DNA from 4 places in the Paenibacillus sp. LjRoot153 genome. Region 3 is predicted to be linked to each of the others. Evidence: riboswitches for the same ligand, from Rfam matches in the RefSeq annotation. Region 3 holds a riboswitch; each other region holds the start of a gene.
The links. Region 3 has a riboswitch for cyclic di-AMP ahead of ACSQ8P_RS19895 (CAP domain-containing protein). Riboswitches for the same ligand answer to the same signal wherever they lie in the genome.
Positions count from the first base shown of each region.

Region 1: linked by a shared signal. The riboswitch ahead of ACSQ8P_RS00955 (ubiquitin-like domain-containing protein) and the one ahead of ACSQ8P_RS19895 (CAP domain-containing protein) in region 3 are both predicted to bind cyclic di-AMP.
Region 2: linked by a shared signal. The riboswitch ahead of ACSQ8P_RS04265 (C40 family peptidase) and the one ahead of ACSQ8P_RS19895 (CAP domain-containing protein) in region 3 are both predicted to bind cyclic di-AMP.
Region 4: linked by a shared signal. The riboswitch ahead of ACSQ8P_RS33790 (C40 family peptidase) and the one ahead of ACSQ8P_RS19895 (CAP domain-containing protein) in region 3 are both predicted to bind cyclic di-AMP.

Region 1 is NZ_CAXUQH020000001.1:221,637-226,699, forward strand. It holds gene ACSQ8P_RS00945 (ABC transporter permease) at 1-558, opposite strand, end outside; gene ACSQ8P_RS00950 (ABC transporter ATP-binding protein) at 555-1,298, opposite strand; cyclic di-AMP (ydaO/yuaA leader) riboswitch at 1,582-1,775, shown strand; gene ACSQ8P_RS00955 (ubiquitin-like domain-containing protein) at 2,058-3,197, shown strand; gene rnmV (ribonuclease M5) at 3,315-3,848, shown strand; gene rsmA (16S rRNA (adenine(1518)-N(6)/adenine(1519)-N(6))-dimethyltransferase RsmA) at 3,900-4,808, shown strand; gene yabG (sporulation peptidase YabG) at 4,865-5,063, shown strand, end outside.
Region 2 is NZ_CAXUQH020000001.1:920,369-925,431, forward strand. It holds gene ACSQ8P_RS04255 (acetylxylan esterase) at 376-1,323, shown strand; gene ACSQ8P_RS04260 (GNAT family N-acetyltransferase) at 1,388-1,909, shown strand; cyclic di-AMP (ydaO/yuaA leader) riboswitch at 2,034-2,196, shown strand; gene ACSQ8P_RS04265 (C40 family peptidase) at 2,200-3,087, shown strand; gene ACSQ8P_RS04270 (hypothetical protein) at 3,273-3,932, shown strand; gene yyaC (spore protease YyaC) at 4,300-4,833, shown strand; gene ACSQ8P_RS04280 (ABC transporter ATP-binding protein) at 4,903-5,063, shown strand, end outside.
Region 3 is NZ_CAXUQH020000001.1:4,632,397-4,637,459, forward strand. It holds gene ACSQ8P_RS19880 (group-specific protein) at 10-414, opposite strand; gene ACSQ8P_RS19885 (SRPBCC family protein) at 441-908, opposite strand; gene ACSQ8P_RS19890 (hypothetical protein) at 946-1,407, opposite strand; gene ACSQ8P_RS19895 (CAP domain-containing protein) at 1,517-2,167, opposite strand; cyclic di-AMP (ydaO/yuaA leader) riboswitch at 2,173-2,308, opposite strand; gene ACSQ8P_RS19900 (hypothetical protein) at 2,522-3,928, shown strand; gene ACSQ8P_RS19905 (DUF4362 domain-containing protein) at 3,996-4,424, opposite strand; gene ACSQ8P_RS19910 (hypothetical protein) at 4,543-4,998, opposite strand; gene ACSQ8P_RS19915 (hypothetical protein) at 4,985-5,063, opposite strand, start outside.
Region 4 is NZ_CAXUQH020000001.1:7,766,043-7,771,105, forward strand. It holds gene ACSQ8P_RS33780 (M1 family metallopeptidase) at 1-1,298, shown strand, start outside; gene ACSQ8P_RS33785 (hypothetical protein) at 1,343-2,161, shown strand; cyclic di-AMP (ydaO/yuaA leader) riboswitch at 2,329-2,467, shown strand; gene ACSQ8P_RS33790 (C40 family peptidase) at 2,471-2,941, shown strand; gene ACSQ8P_RS33795 (MSMEG_1061 family FMN-dependent PPOX-type flavoprotein) at 3,081-3,692, shown strand; guanidine-I (ykkC/yxkD leader) riboswitch at 3,762-3,864, shown strand; gene sugE (quaternary ammonium compound efflux SMR transporter SugE) at 3,955-4,275, shown strand; gene ACSQ8P_RS33805 (methyltransferase domain-containing protein) at 4,324-5,063, opposite strand, start outside.

The DNA.
Region 1 (5,063 bases), 4.4 Mb from region 3:
GGATGCCACCCATCGAAAACAAACAGAGATGAATCGAGTTCGCTCAACGGCAAATCTTCCTTCCTGCCAACTCGCTAATAGGTTCGCTACTTTTAATAGAAGTAATAGAGCGAAAATGAGAAGAAATGGCTGATTTTCAGTACCTAGACAGTGTTTATAAAGGGGGCTTAATGCGACCCAACCGAGAAATAACCAAACACTCTGAAGTGAAAAGCTATACAGGAAGCTGCTTCGGAAATAGGCACCCATTTCATGTTCAATCCGCAATAGAAACATCCGGTCGGCACTGCGAGTCAGCGTTCGAATGGAGCTTGAAGCGACGAGTGGAACGAGCACGAGCAGCACGATCCATAGGTACGGATAATCTGTCGGAAGACGCTGTAATGTTTTTGCATAATAATAGGAAGAAACGATGACAAGAAACAACAAGAAGCCGATAAAATTACTGCGTGCGGCATACTGCCAATACCCCATGGATTCCTTCATATAATGTTGAAAACGCTGCTTCCATAATGCATGTGTGTTAAATGCATGCGTACTATTTGTTAAGTGACTCATGCCATGTCTCCTTGAACGAGCTTGTAGAAGATGTCGTCTAATGACGCCTGAGGCAAAGCCGTCTGGGTGCGCAATTCGACTAAATCTCCCTGGGCAACCATATGGCCTTCGTGGAGAACGACATAAGCATCGCAATATTTTTCAATTGTAGACAAAATGTGTGAGGAAATGAGAAATGATGCGCCTTTCTTCTTCATTTGAACCATGAGATCAAGCAAGGAACGAATGGCTAAGGGATCGAGTCCGAGAAATGGTTCATCGATTATATATAAAGAGGGTTCGATCAGGAAGGCGTTCATGATCATGACCTTCTGCTTCATCCCTTTGGATAAATGACTTGCGAAGCTATTGAGCTTGTCTTTCATTTGAAACTGCTCTAACAAAGATTGGGAACGGGTTTCATAATCCGCCTTAGAAATACCGTAAGCCATCGCTGTAAGCTCGAGGTGTTCGCGAATCGTAAGCTCTTCGTATAATTCCGGACTTTCAGGCACATAAGCGTATGTCGCGCGGTATGGCAGCGGATTTTCGGCTAGCGTCAAACCGTTAATGCGAATGGACCCTTTTTGGGGTTGAAGCAGTCCGAGAATATTTTTGATGGTGGTACTTTTTCCTGCACCATTAAGTCCGATTAGCCCCATCATTTCACCTTGGCGGATCGAGAAGGTAAGGTTATGTAGAACAGGTTTGTTGGGTAAATATCCACCGAATAAAGCGTTTACTTGCAAGATGGGACCCATCTCAATTGCCTCCCTAAATAGCAAATTATTGGTATTTATCAATCAAATACTTCCAGAATCATTATAAACAAATTTGCATTTTTAGCCTAGTTTTGACCATTATATACTGAAAAATAGAGTATACGTACGTTAAAGTTAGACACATGTAGATATAAGTGGGTTATATGTGAAAAATAATCGAAATTTAATCGATTTAGCCCTTTTTAACGGGTGTTAATCCCTTTACAGGTTGAGATTAACAGCGTAATATACTTTTCATAATAACTTAATATCCAATTTGCCAATTTTCCATTCGCTGAGTTCCAAATGTGGAAACGGGGGAACCACTGCAAGCTTAATGAGCATTCCAATGCGGTTAAGTAAGCAGAGAGTAACAGGGGTGAATCATAGACGTCAAACAAGCAGTTTGCGTCTACGTAGGGCGACTCTCACGTCCGAATCCGTCAGCTAACCTCGTAAGCGTAAGAGAGGTAACGATTGTCGTGCGTGCTATTTGTATTTCACTATGCAAACTAAGCCAGCGAGAAGAGTCCTCTTCTTGCTGGCTTTTTGTCCTCATATAGGGTTTTACACAGATCATAAGACATAAAACAACCCGGAATTCATAGGATGATGAATAGGTAAAAGGGGGGGCGACCAGATTCAGCAAGGCAACAAGGCTGATGATGGCGAGCGTGTTAAGTTAAACTAAAAACCTTAGTCGCGTCAAATTAATCATGCTGTAACCTGGCGGCGAGGCTTTGAAGGAGGACCGAAGAAGTGGGCAGTATCTCAATTAGCGAGACCCATGTAAAACGATCATCCAGCATGTCCTTCGCATTGCGATGGAAGCATGAAAACTTGCGTTTGATTTTAAGCCTAGCTATAATCTCAATCGCAATGACTTTCATGTTTTTGGTGTTGTTGTACGGAACGGCTACCAAGAGCGTATCCGTGGTTGTTAATGGACAAGAAACTATTGTGCACACGAAGCAATGGGTCCTGCAACGCCTACTGGATGAACAAGCCATAACGATTGGTGAGCACGATGAAATTTCAGCTTCACTCACGACCAAGCTCAAGGGTGGAGACAAAATTGTTATCGAGCATGCCTCACCGATTCAATTGACTGCTGATGGAAAGACCACCACTGTTTACACAACTGCAAGAACGGTAGAAAGTGCATTGCAACGTTTAAATATTGCACTTGGGGAGAACGATCGAATTTCTCCCGAACCGACGTCCGCTCTTACAACTGGCGATGAAATCAAGATCGTCCGTGTGAAAAAAGAGACGGAGGAAGTCTCTGAACCGATCGCATTCGAGACAGAGAAAAAGAATGACGCATCTTTACTTAAAGGGAAAGAGCAAGTAGTCCAAGAAGGTAAAGAAGGCGTATTGGTCAAGAAGAAAGAAAAGACTTTCGAGGACGGTGTTTTAGTCGCGGAAGCAGTTGTGGGTGAAGAAGTACAAACAGAAAGTGTTAAAAAAGTAGTATCGGTAGGCACGAAAAATCCCGTGGTTGTGCTCTCTGCCTCTTCGCCGAGCGTGGATGAGGTTTCCAAGAACGGTGTGACATTCGGCTACAAACAAATTCTCAAAAACGTGAAGCTTACTGCTTATTCAGCGGACGCTGCGTCGACAGGCAAAACTGAGGGCTCCTCTGGGTATGGTAAAACCTACACAGGTACTACCGTGACTGAAGGGCGTACAATTGCCGTCGATCCGAAGGTTATTCCGCTTGGTTGGTGGGTGTACATTGAAGGGATTGGTTTCCGTCGTGCTGAGGATATTGGCAGCGCCGTGAAAGGCCAAATGATCGATGTTTACTACGAAGATCACGGTTATGCAAATAAATTCGGCACGAAGCAAGGGTACACCGTGTATGTGGTTGGCCCTACAAAACCGTCCCAAAACTAACGTGTAAACGGTAGTTCCGGCGGGAACACTACTAAATACACGTAGCTTGGCATCTGCCTGCGCGAAAGAAGAGGAGACCCCTCTTCTTTTTCTGCGTACTGGGGAAGGAAAACGGTGATGATAAAAGAAATGATCGTAGTGGAAGGTAAGGACGATACAGCTGCTATCAGGCGGGCTGTGCAGGCGGATACGATAGAAACAGGCGGCTCCGCTATCGGACAAGCCGTACTCAAGCGAATTGCGCTGGCTCAGCAGCGCAGAGGCGTCATAATATTCACGGATCCGGATCACGCAGGGGAACGGATTCGCAAAATCGTGGCAGCCAAGGTGCCTGGCTGCAAGCATGCCTTCATTACGCAGGAGCAAGCTGCGTATAAAGGCGACATCGGCGTCGAGAATGCGACGCCAGAGACAATCCGCCAGGCGCTTCAGAGCCTGCGAACTGAGTATGATGCGGCAGTCTCGCAGTTGACGATGGAGGACCTGATCGCTGCCGGTCTCATCGTGCATCCGGATGCGGCAGCTCGCCGCTTGGCCGTAGGCAATGCGCTGGGCATTGGTTATTGCAATGGCAAGCAATTTTATAAGCGTTGTGCGATGTTTCAGATTTCGCGAGAGGAATTTGAGGCGGCGCTCGAACATTTGAATTGAACACACCTGAATGACGAGAAAGAGAACCTAATAGATAATGAGGTCTAACCTATGACGATATCCGGGCAAGAAGTAGTTGTGACTGCAGAAGATGTAGCAACACCCAGTAAAACAAAACAAATTATTAAGAAAAATGGTCTCGTGCTGAAAAAAAGCTTGGGCCAGAACTTCTTGATTGATCAAAATATATTGAGCAAAATCGTCTTGGCCGCTGAGCTCGGGCCTACGAAAGCTGCGCTTGAGATCGGCCCCGGCATCGGCGCGCTCACACAGCAGCTAGCCAAGCTCGCTGGCCGCGTGCTGGCCGTCGAGATCGATCAGCGTCTGCTGCCCATCCTGGACGAGACGCTGGAGCCTTACCCCCATGCCACTGTCGTTCATGGGGATATCTTGAAGACCAACCTGCCGGAGCTGTTCCGGCAGCATTTCGAAGGCATGGAAGGCGTCAGCGTTGTCGCCAACCTGCCTTACTACATCACGACGCCGATCATCATGAAGCTTCTTGAAGAGAAGCTTCCCCTGGAGAATATCGTCGTGATGATTCAAAAAGAAGTGGCCGACCGCATGGCGGCTCGCCCGGGCACCAAGGACTACGGCAGCCTTAGCATTGCCGTGCAGTTCTATTGCGAGCCGGAGCTTGTCACCATCGTGCCTCGCACCGTCTTTGTGCCACAGCCGAACGTCGATTCCGCTGTCATTCGACTGCGAGTGCGTCAAACGCCGCCAGTCGAAGTGGCGGACGTGGACTTCTTCTTCGCTGTCGTCCAAGCGTCCTTCGTTCAGCGTCGCAAAACACTCTATAACAACCTCGCGGCGAGGTTCTTTACGAAAGAGAACAAGCCTGAGCTGGAAGCGTTGCTGCACGGCATTCAGATCGAGCCTTCACGCCGAGGCGAAACGCTCAGCATGGAAGAGTTCGCACGCTTATCAACGGCACTTCGTGCGCACGGCTGCAAATAAACCCGCACCAAATGCCTAGTCTCGCCATAGGATACCCTTAGGAGGGGATTTGTGCGATGAGGCAAGGAGATTTTGTTACCCGTATTTCCTATGGCGGCGACGTCGTGTTTAAAATTGAACGAATTGAACATCTCAAGGCCATTCTGAGGGGTGTCGATTTTCGGTTACTAGCAGATGCGCCGCTCACGGATCTGACGAAAACGAATCCTAAGGAGACCTTAGATCATCCACGGTCAAGCTCGCCTGAATTTCGTG
Region 2 (5,063 bases), 3.7 Mb from region 3:
TTAGGCAGGGATGAGAGCCCGTAGAGGTTCGACCGTCCGTGAACACTTCGTTGAATAGGCTGAGTAGGACGAGCGTCCAAATATACCACTAGTTGCTTCCGTAGGAAGCCTTATAAATCCGAATTTGGAGTATTCCCGCCGCCCGCTTACAATTAAAAGGACCGCCTTCGGGTGGTCTTTTTTATATTTACAATACATGTGGAAGAGGCCCATGAGGGTTCGACCGTCCGTTCGCAGATCTGAGAACATGGAAACATAGGAGATAGAAATAAACCCTACTTCTGCTGAATTGGGGTTATTTTTTCATATTTTCCAATAGTCATACAGATGTATCTAGGTTAAAATGGGAAAAACATGCAAAGGGGACTTACCGAAATGAACGCTATTGAAAATCGTATTCATGGGTTACACCAGTATCATTCGGAGTTAACGGCGACTGCTGATCTGGCTTCATTCTGGGAGCGCGCCTACGCTGAAGCAACACAAGCTGCGTCCTATACAAGGGAGCCGGTGGCATCACCTTTTGTACAAGCGGAAGTGAATAAGATCGTCTTGCAGGGTGCTGCGGAAACACCGATCCATGCTTGGTTGTTACTGCCTAATGCAGAGAGCAAGTCTAAGAAGGTACCTTGTATTGTTACGTTCCCAGGCTATACTGGCTCCAAGGGGAGACCCGAGGATCATGCAGCCTGGTTGCTTATGGGGTATGCGGTACTTGCTGTTGATGTACGCGGGCAAGGCGGCGATAGCGGCAACCTGCTGCCACAGGAGACCGGCATGACGAGGGGATGGATTACACAGGGTATTCTCGATGCTGAGACGAGCTATTACCGAGCGGTTGCGATCGATTCCTTGCGTGCAGTGCAATGTGCGTTAGAGCAGCCAGAAATCGACAGTGAGCGAGTATTCGTATATGGCGGAAGCCAAGGCGGAGGACTTGCCCTACTCGTGACCGCGCTTGAGAAGCGCATTCGAGCAACAATTGCCCATGTGCCGAACCTATGTCACATGGATCTAGGCCTGTTGCAATCCGTTAGCTCACTAAGTGAGGCAGCGGAATTCGTTACTCGTTTCCCAGAGTATCTGCCTGATGTACTGCGGACAGTTTCTTATTTTGATATCATGAATCTAGGTGATCGTATTCAGCAGCCTGTTCACGTTACGGTAGGGTTGAAAGATACGTGTTGCTTACCAGAGGCGATTTTCGCTGCGTATAACCGAATCGAATCTGCACACAAATCCATTGAAGTGTACCCCTTCATGGGGCATGCGACACCTCCTGGATCCCATGCAGCAGCACATGCTTTTTTCTCAAAATGGTAGGGACTGAAGTAAGAAGCTTCCCGGTTGGATAACCTATTGCTAACTTGAAGGGAGGTGCTGACAGATGGAAAAAGAAGATTCATTTGAAGATGTATTTGAGCTGATGGAAACGGCTTTTCCTGTAACGGAAATAAGGACGTATGAAGGTCAGCGGGCGCTGTTATCTCATCCCAATTATAGAATCGATGTCGAGAGAGATGTTCATGGGCAATTGCTTGGTTTTTTGGCAAGTTGGAATTTTAGCACGTTTCGATTTGTGGAGCATATCGCCGTCAACGCTGCCATAAGAGGTGGCGGGATTGGTAAAAAGATGCTGACAACGTATATGAGCAGTGCTACTACACCTATCGTACTTGAAGTCGAGCCTCCGAATACCTCAGATGCTACGCGGAGAATTGAATTCTATAAGCGCTGCGATTTCCATTTGAACCTATTTCCTTATGCGCAGCCTCCACTTAGAGAAGGGCAACTGAAATTGCCTCTCAACATCATGAGTTATCCAGGTCCATTGACGGAAAGTGAGTTTAATTCCTGTAAGCATATATTGTTTACCGAGGTGTATAAGCAGCCTGTAAGCTTGGTGTGAAGCGATTGTGGAAGAGACAGCTACTCTGTATAGAGTGGCTGTTTTTGTGCGGTTTTACATAAAAGGAAACACTTACCTATGCGCAAAAGTTGTCAGCCTAAAACGAACTATGCTAGTCTAATATAGACAAAAAATGCCGAATCTCGGAGCATCGAAAGCTCTGGTACGGGGGACTTCTTTACTTGGGGTGAATGAGTGCTCAGTTAGTCTTAGGCTAATGGGGCGCACTAGGGAAAACCTCTTCCCGAACCCGTCAACTAACCTCGGAGGCTTCAAGGAGGCAAAACGTTTTGAAACTTTTTACCAAAAGCTTTATTTGTTCATGCGCTCTTCTAAGCGCAGCCATTTCCCTGTACGCCGCTCCATCCACGTATGCAGCTGCCCCAGACACCTCTTCGGTAAAGGTTCAGGTCAATGATGAATTGGTGCAGTTCCCGGAAGTACAGCCGTTTATTGATACGGAAGGTACACTTCAGGTGCCACTACGTGTGTTGTCGGAGAAATTAGGTTATCAAGTGGGATGGGCGAAGGAAGGCGATGAAGTCGTCGTCACGCTTATGAACAAGGAACAGGCGATTCAACTCACAACGGACGAAGAGAAAGCGATCGTGAACAGTAAGTTAGTTGAATTAGAGAGCAGTCCAACTTTGGTTAAGGGAAGTACTTATGTCCCACTACGCTTTGTTACAGAGACGTTTGGATCTGCGATTGCGTGGAACGATGCGAATAAAATCGCCATCGTGGAAGAGGACGGTAAGTCCCACAAGCCGGCTTGGATAGCACCGCCGCAAGCAGCCCCAGCAGCGAAGGTCGTTCAGCCATCCGTTTCAGCTCAAATTATTCAAGCTGCAACGACTTTTAAAGGAACGCCTTACCGATGGGGAGGAACAACGCCTAAGGGCTTCGATTGCTCTGGATTCGTTCGTTATTTATACGAGGCCAAAGGCATCGAGCTGCCACGCACCTCTGTGCAAATGTACGATCAAGCAGGGGCGAGAGTGACGGATTTGAAAGCGGGAGACCTTGTCTTCTTTGCTTCCGGTATCGTCAATCATGTGGGCATTTACATTGGAAATAATCAATTCATTTCCTCGACAACGTCCGTTGGTGTAACGGTTGATAGTCTAGATAGCTCCTATTGGGGCTCAAGATATGTAGGTGCCAAACGCGTGCTATAAGGTAGTTGCGAAATCAAGTATAAGCAAGCTATGTAAGAGCGTATGTTCGCTATGTCTTTCTACTTTGAAAGCAAAGCGGCAGATGCTCTTTTTTTTACGCGTATTTGTGCGATTTTTATCGAATTTTTGAGAATTATAGCCTATAATGGAACAATGGTTGGAAGAAAGTAGGTGACGCGTACGGCATGCAAGTCAGTGTCTGGAAAAGCTGGTTTCATAAAATTAAATGGTCGGGTCGAACAGATCGCATGTATAACGTGGAAACGGGTCCTGCCATACCGGAAGACATTCGGGTCGTGATTAAGCAATTTTTTCATACGTATAACCATTTCAAAGGGGCTAGGCAATTCCAAACGGATACGTTTATTAAAGAAGTATTTTACGCGACGAAGCAAGATCCGAGGGATCACCGCTCCATAGATGAGATGGAAACTTATATTCAGAGTAAGAATGTTAATCGATTACGACTGAAATCCTATGTGATTGATGAGTATTTACGTGTTGGTGAGAAGGTGTGTATGATCGGTGTGACACGGGAGTTTAGCAATGCACATCGCAATCGTGTGCTTTATTTTATCATACAGGAAGAAGGCACTTGGCGGTTTCATCATATCGTGAGATCACATCATGGCAAAATTCTTGAGAAATTTCAGGTGAAGGAACAGGTTGGATTTGTGGTTGGGGATGATAAGGTAGCGCTACTCTTTCTAACTCATGCAGATTCGGCGGATGCTTCCACCTATATGTTGGGGGATTATGTTCACTCGGAAGGCTATTTGGAAGTGGAGCAAGAGATTAGCGGTCAGCTCTATTATCGCATTGTTCGGATGAATCGCGTACATTAAGAAGGTTGAATAGCCAGATCTATAAGCGGCATGTTCAAAAAATCCGGTTTTAAGCACCGAGGAGATTGAAAGAAGATAGGAAATGAGGAGCGGAGTGTAGTGTAAGCTACGTGAGCACCGGAAGTTCCGGCTGAATTCAATATTCGATGTCGAATACGCTTCATGAACTACTTCGTGATCAAAAGTGGAATTTGTGAACAACCTCTATAAGCGGCATGAATAGGCTTTGCTCGGTCGTCGAGTAACGCTTATTTGGTGTGCGCGAAGACAGAGTGTGCAAGTGGACACAGCCCACCTCCATATGAAAGAATGGAACTATCATGCGTCAGGTGAAGGTTAGGTCTACATGCCTGAAAGGGAGGCAAAGATGGAGAAAGAACCGATGGAGCTGCAAGAGCAGTTTTGGAAAAAAGTAGATGGCGAGCAGTTAGGGCAGGTTCTACAAAAGATTGCACTGAGCGAGGGGCTGGAGCCTAGTCGGCTTGCTTTTGTGTGTATAGGGACAGATCGCTCTACAGGCGATTCACTAGGTCCGCTAGTGGGAAGTAAGCTTGCAGAGCTAGGCTATCCACACGTCATTGGCACGCTTGCAGCACCGTGTGATGCCACTAACTTGGCCATGCGTTTGGAGGAAATTCCACCGAATGTTGTCGTTATTGCGATAGATGCTTGTTTGGGACGGAAATTGAGTGTGGGTTTATACCAATTGTCGAACCAACCACTGGCTCCAGGAAAATCAGTAGGTAAAGATTTACCTCCTATTGGTGATTACACGATTGCGGCGATCGTGAATGTGGATGGACCTAGACAGTACAATGTACTACAAACGACTTCGTTATATCATGTGATTCGGATGGCAGAAGAAGTAACCCGTGCAATTGTTTATGCAATTCCTTTGTAGCTGAGGGGCAGCAAAGAGGAGAAAGATCGGAGTGATTGGTGAGTGATCGGACCAGGTGGACCAGGGGGAATGGGGCGGCTTTCCGACCGGAATCGTCCAAAGGCTAAGTTGAAGGATGTATCGGTACGAAGGATTTTGTTATTGTTCAAAAGGTATTGGGGACAGCTCTTGGTGATTATCGGCTTGGCGCTGCTTGCGGCAGTGATGGGGTTGATCCCGCCTCTAGTCAT
Region 3 (5,063 bases):
TCAATTAGTCTACCCTTTGCTACTTAGATCGCAACTTCTGTTGATTGTTGAAATCAAATCGTCTATCGTTCCGATGATTTTTTGCACCTCTGGGAGTTGATAAAACGCACTCGTTTTTTCTATATCATTCATCTCATCGTTAGCAGAATACATAAAAATAGCCTTCCCTGCTCCTAATGCAAGTCCTAACTCGACATGGCTTCCCTTCCCCGCGGGCAGCATGATGATGAATATCTCTGCACGCAACACGGCTTCTTTCTCTTTCGCACCGATTGCCGCAAGCTCTTGTAGCGTACCAATGCCAGAATGAACCGTCCTATCGAAGGTTTGAATATATCCTCTCGACTTCAACTGCTGCGTGACATTTCGAACATTGTCGATGTTCTTGAAACTAGATGCAATATAGAAATTCAATTGGCTCTCCCTCCGTTATTGCTTCTTTATTGCTCTTTTACTTGTTTTTCAGCTAAAATCTTCAATTGCTCATTCCGATAGTTCAAAAATCGCATCATATATCTTTTCAATACAACCCTCTCAACGATCCAGCCGATCCAGCCCAGAGGAGCCTCAAAACTTAACGTATCTTTCATCAAGGTTCTATCACCTAAATCAATAAATTCGTGTTCATGCCTCATACTTTTGAAAGTACCCTGCAGCATTTCATCAACAAAGTGGTAAGGTCGAACATATTTCGATATGAGTGAAGTGTGTTTTTGCCTAATTAAGAAATGTCTCGCCTCAAAAGTAACCGTTTCCCCGCCACTAATCATGCCTGTTGTTGTTCCAGCTATCGCTCGTTCCTTGGTATGTGGCCAGACAGTCTGCGTATGTATATCAATACTCGATGCCATGTCAAAGCAAACATCAATAGCTGCTTCAATTTCGATCTCTGTGAATATTTTAATCACGATGTGCACCTCTTAGGAACTATGTCATTTTTACAAGTCACTTTGCTCCCCGTTTTCTCCACTCTTCTAACGTTAAAATGTTTCCCGTAATCACATCTTCCACAAGTATCTCTTTCATATCCTCACTTACATAAAACGTATTCCACCTTACAACATGATCACTAAAACTCTCTCCTATGTACATATCGTAATACTTTCCTGGCCGATCTAAGACACTTATTAAACCATCGCTTAAAAAAAGTACTTTGGATTTATTGGTTTCTATCATTTGTTTATACTGCCTAATTTCAGGCACACTCTGCACGAGAAAATCCATAATTTCTCCAACTGACTTAGGTTTCTCATTGGTTACAATTTGTGGTGCAGCGCTAGGCTGAGCTGGTGATATGCTAACGGAATTAGCAATTTGTACCGATTCGGTTGGAATATCTGACGATTCACATGCGGTTAATCCCATTATGACAATGATTGAGATTGAGTGGAGAATGGATCTATTCATTGTTAACACTCCAATCCTGTGGTTGGTTTCAAATTCGACGTGCACATCCGATCTCCTTCGACATGATATAAAAAAACAGCCTCCCTAAGGGAGACTGCGCTGTTAATTCTTAGTTACTTATAAACTCCTGAACCCACTCACCGTTATAATAGGCGACGCCTATTTGTGTGAAGTTCGGGCTTAAAATGTTTTGACGGTGACCTGAACTGTTCATCCATGCTGTCATAACCGCTTCAGGCGTTTGTTGACCCTTAGCGATGTTTTCACCCGCGTAGGAATAATGAATGCCATAAGAGTTCATCATATCAAAAGGTGAACCGTAAGTTGGCGATGTATGATCGAAATAACCTTTATTGTACATATCTTTCGCTTTATCCAGCGCCATCGCGGTAAGTGCGCTATTGCTGGTCAAAGGCTTCAATCCAGCCTTCGTTCGTTCCTGGTTTACTAAGGTAATCACTTGGCTAGCAAAAGTGGATTGTGTTGGTGTTGGCGTAACCTGTGGTTTAGTCACAACAGTTGTACCCGTGCTTCCAGGAATGTTGAGCTTCATCCCCGACCAAATTATATTCGGATTGGCTACCTGTGGATTCGCTTTGATCAGCGAAGTAAGGCTGACGCCATATTTCTTAGAGATTAACCACATGGTATCGTTGCCTGCTACCGTATGCGTTCCCGTAGCAGCCCATGCTGCGTTCGCCCCCATCAAGACGCTCAAACCTAATGCTCCCGTAACTATAAGCTTTTTGTAACGTTTCACTATAAATCTCTCCTTTTTGCGGCCTGCGAGGTTAGCTGTCGGATTCGGATCAAAGAGTAATCACCCGGCCGCGCAAAACGCGACTTCACCCCAAAGGTTGGTTCCCCCGTGCTTCAAATAAAGCTTCGGCCTTCTAAGTTTTGGATCCAGTTTGGATCTCAACGATTGTAACATGGGATACCAGTGAGATCATGACTCAAAATTTACCATCCGAATCACGATCTGGATATATACTCTTTAAACATACAACTTTTCCCATCATCCTGCGTCTAATCAGTAGCAATACTAACTTAGAAAAGGGTGATTGTTTTGAAGAAATTTGCTATAAAATGCTCGTTTGTCCTACTCGGATTGATGTGCGGGCTGCTACCGTTACCTCCCCAACAGGCATCAGCAAGCGTATCTGTGAAGGCATCTCTACCCTATTTTCCAATTCAAATCAATGGTCAAGACATGGACATCACTCATAGCCAATACCCATTTCTGTTGTATAAAGACATCACTTACTTACCCATGACGTGGAAAAATTTCCAAACACTCGGCATTGAGTATAGTTGGAGTGAAACGGATGGATTGCAGATTTGGTCAAATCGGAACTTTCCTCCACCTATTCATCAAGCTCCACTTGAACAGGATCTAACATCCAAGAGTAATGCAAGCAGTTACTTGGTCCAAGTTTCCGATGTACCCATCACGATGAATCAAACAGAAATCAATAATAAAACGGAGCCCTACCCTTTTTTAACCTATCAAGATGTGACTTATATGCCCTTGACTTGGCGATTTGTTCATGATCTTCTTCAGATTGATATCGGATGGAGTGATGCTGAAGGACTATCGCTAGTAGGCGGGCAAAATGCCATCTATTCCATCATCGGTGACGATGATAGTTCATTATATTTCTACTCCCTGCTTTCCGCGGACCCTGCAAAGTCAATGCTAAAAATGGATAAAAGCAACTATCAAATCGAATGGAAAAACAATGAAGAAAAAGATCAATTTATCAAAGGCCTTTCTACTCCTCCACACCCATTAGCTGGTAAACCAGTAGAGTTGGTGCGTAAAGATCGAGATTTATACTATGGCAATATAAAAGTGTATACACTAACAGACTCCGATGTATGGGAATCGGCAGCCTGGGGAGCACCCGTCCATACGTACACTGTATTTTCTGCTGGCGATCAACGGGTGATCTTATCTATTAATTTGACCTTGCCAATTGCCGCAATTGGTCCAAATTATGGCACCACATATACGTTTCTTATTCAAGACGGAAACGTGACGCGACTCCATGATTTCAATCAAAAACTAGACCGCGTCATACCGAATCCGGATGGTACCGTGTGGATTGCCTCTGACAGATTACCTAGTCGAAAAGACTATATTGCGGGTAGTGCCCGCGTTGGCTTGCTAGACCCAAATGGTACTGTTCATATGGTGAACGAACTGCTTCATGAATCGGATGTAAGGGCATTAGGTTTAACCAACCCTTCATTGCTAAGTCCTGAAGCCAAGGATGGAAGTCTTTATGTCGTACTTAATGGTATCTCGAATAAGGATTATGCTGCGCAAGATACGGCTGGAATTTATACGCTGAATACGAAATTAGAAACAAAACGCTTATCCAACTATATTTTTGGCGACTATTATTTGGATAAGAACAGAAACATTTTCATCAAGCATCGCAACAATACGATTGAGAACATGTCTACGGGTGAGATTCGAACGTGGTTTGATTATGAATTAGCTAAAATGAAATAAGAATACGTGTGTAAATGAGAAGAAAGAGGCTATTGGATGGAGATCCATTAGCCTCTTTCTATGTCGTCTAGTTCCCCGTCCCCGCTACTACAAAGCTAAATGTTTGCCCGATGGAGGCATCCTTACAACCATCCAGCGTATAAGAAACTCCCCGTTCCACTTTCGCTGAACTCATTCCTGTGCATTCCGTTTTCAGTCGTTTGCCATCCCCATGTTTATCTGCCTTATTATTATAGATGTAGGAAATCTTATCTTGGTTGTAAGCCAAATTATAATAAATGGGATCCCCTTCAATTGTCATTTGCGTAATCCGAATTTGACTCTCAATATGGCTTTCAACATTCTTTAAAAATTGATTGAATCGATCTACATTGATAATTCTTCCATGAATATTAATAACGTCTCCTTTTGTGGTCGCTTTATCGATGTCGTATTTCTCATTTGAACATGAACTTAGCAAGAGTATACTAACAAGTAAAATAAGGCCACGATTCATCACCTTCATCCCCTATTCGTTCTGTCTACTTGTTTGACGTATACTTAACTGGAAATGTTGTGCAATTTATGCAAAAAAAAATAAGCTTGAAGTTTCAAGCTTGTCACATGATCTCCTTTTAAAACTTGCCAACGGATAGCGCTTGGTATTCCCACAAAACATGCTTTACCTCTTGAAATCGTTCCTCTTGGCACTGGATAATGACAGCCAGCTCGGGTAATCGCTCTTTTTTCCGAATCACATGTTTAAGCAGCTTGGTTTGTATGAAACGCGTGAGGTAATACCCTGTCATAAATCCACAAATTGCACCTATAACTCCCCAAATAATGGGACCCAAATACAGCATAAAGCCCAAACTAATCCCTATGACAGCGAATCCCGTGGATGTTGCCATGCCAACCTCAAACGCCAGCATTTTCTTATTCGGATTCGAATTGTAATTATGATCAGGTATTTCCATATAGTTATCCATCATGATGGTCATAATTTCATTTCGCGGTAAACCCATTCTTTCCAGCACAGCTAGGGCTTCTTCCACCTCGATCGAATGCTCAAATGTACTAATAATCAACATGCGTGGCATTCTCCTTCTCAAACAACTGGATTGGAAAATGAGGGTACTTCTCTGTTAAATACTGC
Region 4 (5,063 bases), 3.1 Mb from region 3:
GGGGACGGGCTGAGCCTGGCTGGGATCTCCACCAATACCACGGAAATTCCGAGTTTTATGCAGATTTCGGCATGTACGATGTGAAAATCCAGGTGCCCGCGAATTACATTGTGGCAGCTACTGGATTTCCTGTTAAGCCTGCTGTGACGGACAAGGGCACGAAGACATACCAATTCTATGCCGAGGATGTACATGACTTCGCTTGGTCGGCCTCTCCTCATTTCGTCTATGTGGAAGAGCCCTTCTCAACACCACAAATTCCAGGCGTCAAAATCAAGCTGTATCTGGATCCTAATCATCAAGATTTAAAGGATCGTTACATGTATGCTGCCAAAAAAGCACTCTCCCGTTACAGTCAGTGGTACGGAACGTATCCATATTCTACCCTTTCTATTGTAGTACCCCCTCCTGGCGGGAATGGCGCTGGCGGCATGGAATATCCAACCTTAGTCACCGCTTGGGGAGCTAGCGACAAAGATCCAGACTTAGAACTGGAACGCGTCGTCGTCCATGAGATCGGTCACCAATTCTTCTATGGCCTCGTTGCCAGCAATGAATTCGAAGAAGCATGGCTCGATGAAGGCTTCACCTCTTATGCAGAGGATAAAGTTATGGAAGCCGAGTACGGCGAAGCACCTAATTTGCCTGTCGAATCCAGTTATATCACCTCACCAAATGGACTGCAGAAGAATGCATGGGCTTACACAGGACATGATGAATATGCTGAAAATGTGTACACGCGTGGCAAGCTCGTGCTGAAAGCGATTGAGCAGCAAGTCGGCACCAAGACGATGGATCGTATCATGAAATCCTATTTCCAAAAGTGGCAGTTCAAGCATCCGTCTACGAAGGATTTCCAACAGGTCGTGGAGGATGTCAGCAAAACAAATTGGAATGACTTCTTTAATCAGTATGTCTATGGCGATATGATGATGGATTACTCCGTCGAAAGTGTTCATATAAAGCCTCAGGGCATCAAGGGATCCGAGACTTACGAAAGCACAGTTCGCCTCATGAAGCATGGGGGTAACTCACCGGAAGTACCGATTCAGTTCCATTTCACAGATGGTACAACGTTAGATAAAACATGGGATGGCAAGGAAGGCAGCATTGAATTCAAATTAACGCATGCCTCCCCTGTCGACTGGGTGCGCATAGATCCCAAGTACACGCTCATTCTCGAAAATAAGCACATCAACAACTTTTATCAAACGCAATTAAATACGAAGTGGCAAATTCGGTGGAATCTCGGCATTATTCAGTTCCTGCAAGCCATATTCGGCTCAGTCGCCTGGTAGGACTTGGCTTACGTCTCATGACAAACTCTGAGGAGGGACCCTCGTTGGCCACCTATATCAAATCAGGCTTCAGGGCAGCTATGGCTCAGCCCTTTGCCACGATCATCTTATTCCTATATCAAATGGGCTGGGGTATTCTCCTGTATAAGCTTGTACAAGGTATTCTTGTCCCTCTCATGCATCGGTTCCCCGGCGCTGAGCAACCCAAGCAGGCATTGCAGATTTTCCTAGCAGAGAGCCAGTTTCAATTAATTAAAACAGATCTCAGCTATCCTTATCTAATGTGGCTTGCTGTACTTTTATGTGCTCGCATGCTGCTGACGCCTCTCTTAAATGGCGGTGTCTACTACTCACTCACACACGCTCATCAGAATGCCGGTTATCGTTTCTTTCGCGGGATGAAGGAACTCATGCTCCCTTTCCTGCTCGTCTACCTGATCCGTATCGCGCTAACGCTTTTCCCACTCATCTGGCTTATTCCGAAAGCCGCTTATATTCTAGGGCATAACGGCTCCTACGAGCAGATTGTTCTCAAGCTTCTACCTTGGATACTTAGTTTAATGGTCTATGGTTTTCTCCTGCAGCTGCTGTTTATGTATGTGCAATTCGCCATCGCGGCTAAGCTGGGTATCCTATCTACCATCTTCTCTTTCTTTCGATATTCGCTGCCGATTATCGGACTTGCCATCATCCTATTACTGTTCACAGGACTTTTGGCAGGGGTCACAGTCACGGCCACTTACCTATGGGCAGGACTAGTAGCCCTGATTATTTATCAGTTGTATCCTCTCTTCCACATTTTCATCCAAATTTGGGGCATTTCGTCCCAATATCAGCTTCTTTCGGCCAAAATATCCAATTAATATCCAGCAAAACAGCGAATAGACAAGCGTTCTCCCCTTCTCTTTGAGAAAGGGGCTTTTTTTTGTCTATTTTCCGAACGATTCGCCTATTTTTCAGCCTTATTTCTTATAAAAAAAGAGGAATTTCATTTTTTATGACGAATTAAAAGGACTAGCATCAAAAAACCAAATTTTTCATGCCGAATTCCTCAGTTTATGGGGAAACGGGGGAACCACTCCGGGTGAATTGATCTTGCAAGACAGGGATCATAGGGAACCTTCAACCGAACCCTCCAGCTAACCTCGTAGGCACCGGAAGGAGACAAGCAGTTGAAGAAAGTTGTTGGTCTTATTTTTAGTCTTGTTTTGTTTTTGAGCGTAAGTGTAGGAAGCGTTTTCGCAGCATCCGATATGGATAAAGCGGTAGACGAGCTTGTTGGAACTCCTTACAGATGGGCAGGAACGACAACCAAAGGATTCGATTGCTCTGGTTTCACGTCCTACTTGTTCGACGAGTTCGGCATCGACCTTCCACACAGCTCCAAATCACAAAACGGTGAAGGCTACTGGGTTGACAAAAGTGATCTTCGTAAGGGCGATCTTGTATTTTTCAACACAGATGGCAGCGGCATCTCTCACGTAGGGATGTACCTCGGTAATGGTGAATTCGTTCACTCCGCTACTAATCAAGGTGTTGTTAAGAATAAGTTGAGCGAATCCTATTATGCGAAGCGGTACGTATCAGCCAGACGTGTTCTATGGGATGATATCTACAATCAACTAACTGCTGAATCCAAGTAATATTCTCGGCACAGAATGAAGCCCTGCAAGCTTTGCTCGTAAGAGCGGTTTGTAGGGCTTCATTCATTTGAACAAGGCTATCTGCGTATACTACTACATATAACCAAGGGCGCATCAGCCCCGAGGAAGGAAAAAACGCATGGATAATATACAAGACAGTACGTCACCCCCATTTCCCGGCATCATTCGATCCATTGATGAAATTAGAGATCATATTGGAGAGCCTCATCCTGCAGTTCAAAATAAAGTTATCAACCAAATCGACGAGCACGCCCAAGCGTTTATCGCCAAATCACCTTTATTCTTCTTATCTACATCGGGTGCGAATGGACTGTGTGATGTATCCCCCCGCGGCGATAGCCCAGGCTTCGTTCGCGTTCTCGATAAGCACCGCTTCATTTATCCAGAAAGACTCGGAAACCGCCGAATAGATTCCATACATAATCTACTGACCAACCCGCAAGTGGGCCTCCTCTTCATCATCCCTGGGGTCGAGACAGTGCTCCGCGTCAATGGACGCGCTTGGCTGACGAGAGATGAAGAGCTCCTTGCGACTATGCAGCTTAATGGGAAATCACCTATTGCCGCTGTCGGCGTTGAGGTGCAGGAATGCTTCGTGCACTGCAGTCGTGCCCTTAAGCTATCAAAGATATGGGATTCCGCAACGTGGGTACCCGAACAAGAACAGCCCGATGCCATGGATATGTTCCGTGCACATCTGGCATTGAACAACATAGCGCTAGAGGAATAAGGATATAAACTAACTAGTTAGCTAAAACATATAACTTGACATGGCATGTTAGCGAGCCTATAATAACGTCATGTCGTTTTCTAGGGTTCCGCGGCGCATCACCGCTGGCTGGTCCAAGGGAAAACACACAGCAGATATGCTGTGGTCACGGAGGGAGAAAAGCCCGGGAGTCTATCGCAACAGTGCGATATTCCCGGGCTTTTCTCTGTTTATTTTGTGCCACTGACATCGTAAATTCCCCACATGAAGGAGTGTTTTCATTATGGCATGGTTATTTCTAGTCATTGCAGGTGTATTTGAGGTAGTATGGGCCATCTCATTGAAATTTTCCAATGGCTTCACGCGACTTGTCCCGTCCATTGTTACAATTCTAGGTATGATCGTTAGCTTCTATTTCTTAGCTGCAGCAACGAAAACTCTTCCGATTGGAACAGCCTATGCAGCCTGGACCGGCATCGGTGCTGTCGGTGCGATTATCATAGGTACGCTTTTCCTCGATGAACCGGTCAGTTTGACCCGAATCTTGTTTATGGTCTTAATTTTGGTCGGTGTGCTCGGACTAAAGTTTACGTCAGGGCACTAAGATCCGTCGAGGACGAATTCTTTGCGATTGGGTCACGCACACGCTGGGCTATTTGATTGTATAGCTCACATACCAGAAGCTGCCTCCCACAAAGATGCGCAAATGCTGTGACAAGGGTCGAAAAATGTCATTCAACTCTTCGTAGGTAAAATAGTTCTTAAGTATTTCATGCTTCGAGCCGTCGGCTAATTCGCGTCTTTTGTAGGTGTCTTCGCTATCCTCGTGGGTAATGAGCTCGCCGCCTCTGCCAGGCACATACACATTATCTGCGATAAAAACCTGCGCTCCGCTGCCTAATCGTTCATGGAAGCCTTGTAAAAAGCTGTCGATCCGATTCCGCGGAATATGCGAGAACCAGAAGTTCGCCAGCCCGTAATCGAACTCCCCTCTTATCTCGGAGAGCTCATACGCATCTCCTTCCTTGAAGGCCGCATTCCCCTTCGGCCATGACTTCGACTCCGCGATGCGCAGCACCTCTGGGCGGATGTCTACGCCAACAAGCTGCGTCGCCGTTTCTGCGGCAATGTGTGTCCAATATCCTGTGCCGCAAGCGATTTCCAACACACGGCGTCCCTCCACTTGCTTCTTCAGGATATCAGACAGAAGCGCCAATTCTTGTTGATACTCCGCATCCTCGCGGTGATAAATCCGTTCATACTCCTCTGCCCGTGCGCCGTAGTAGGCTTGCATGCTCAGCTTTTCCTGGTCCAAAAGCGTCTGCTTCTCCTTCACTTCGTGCAGGATGCGATGCCTCGCTGACAGCAGATCCGCAAAAATCGCGCCACCTT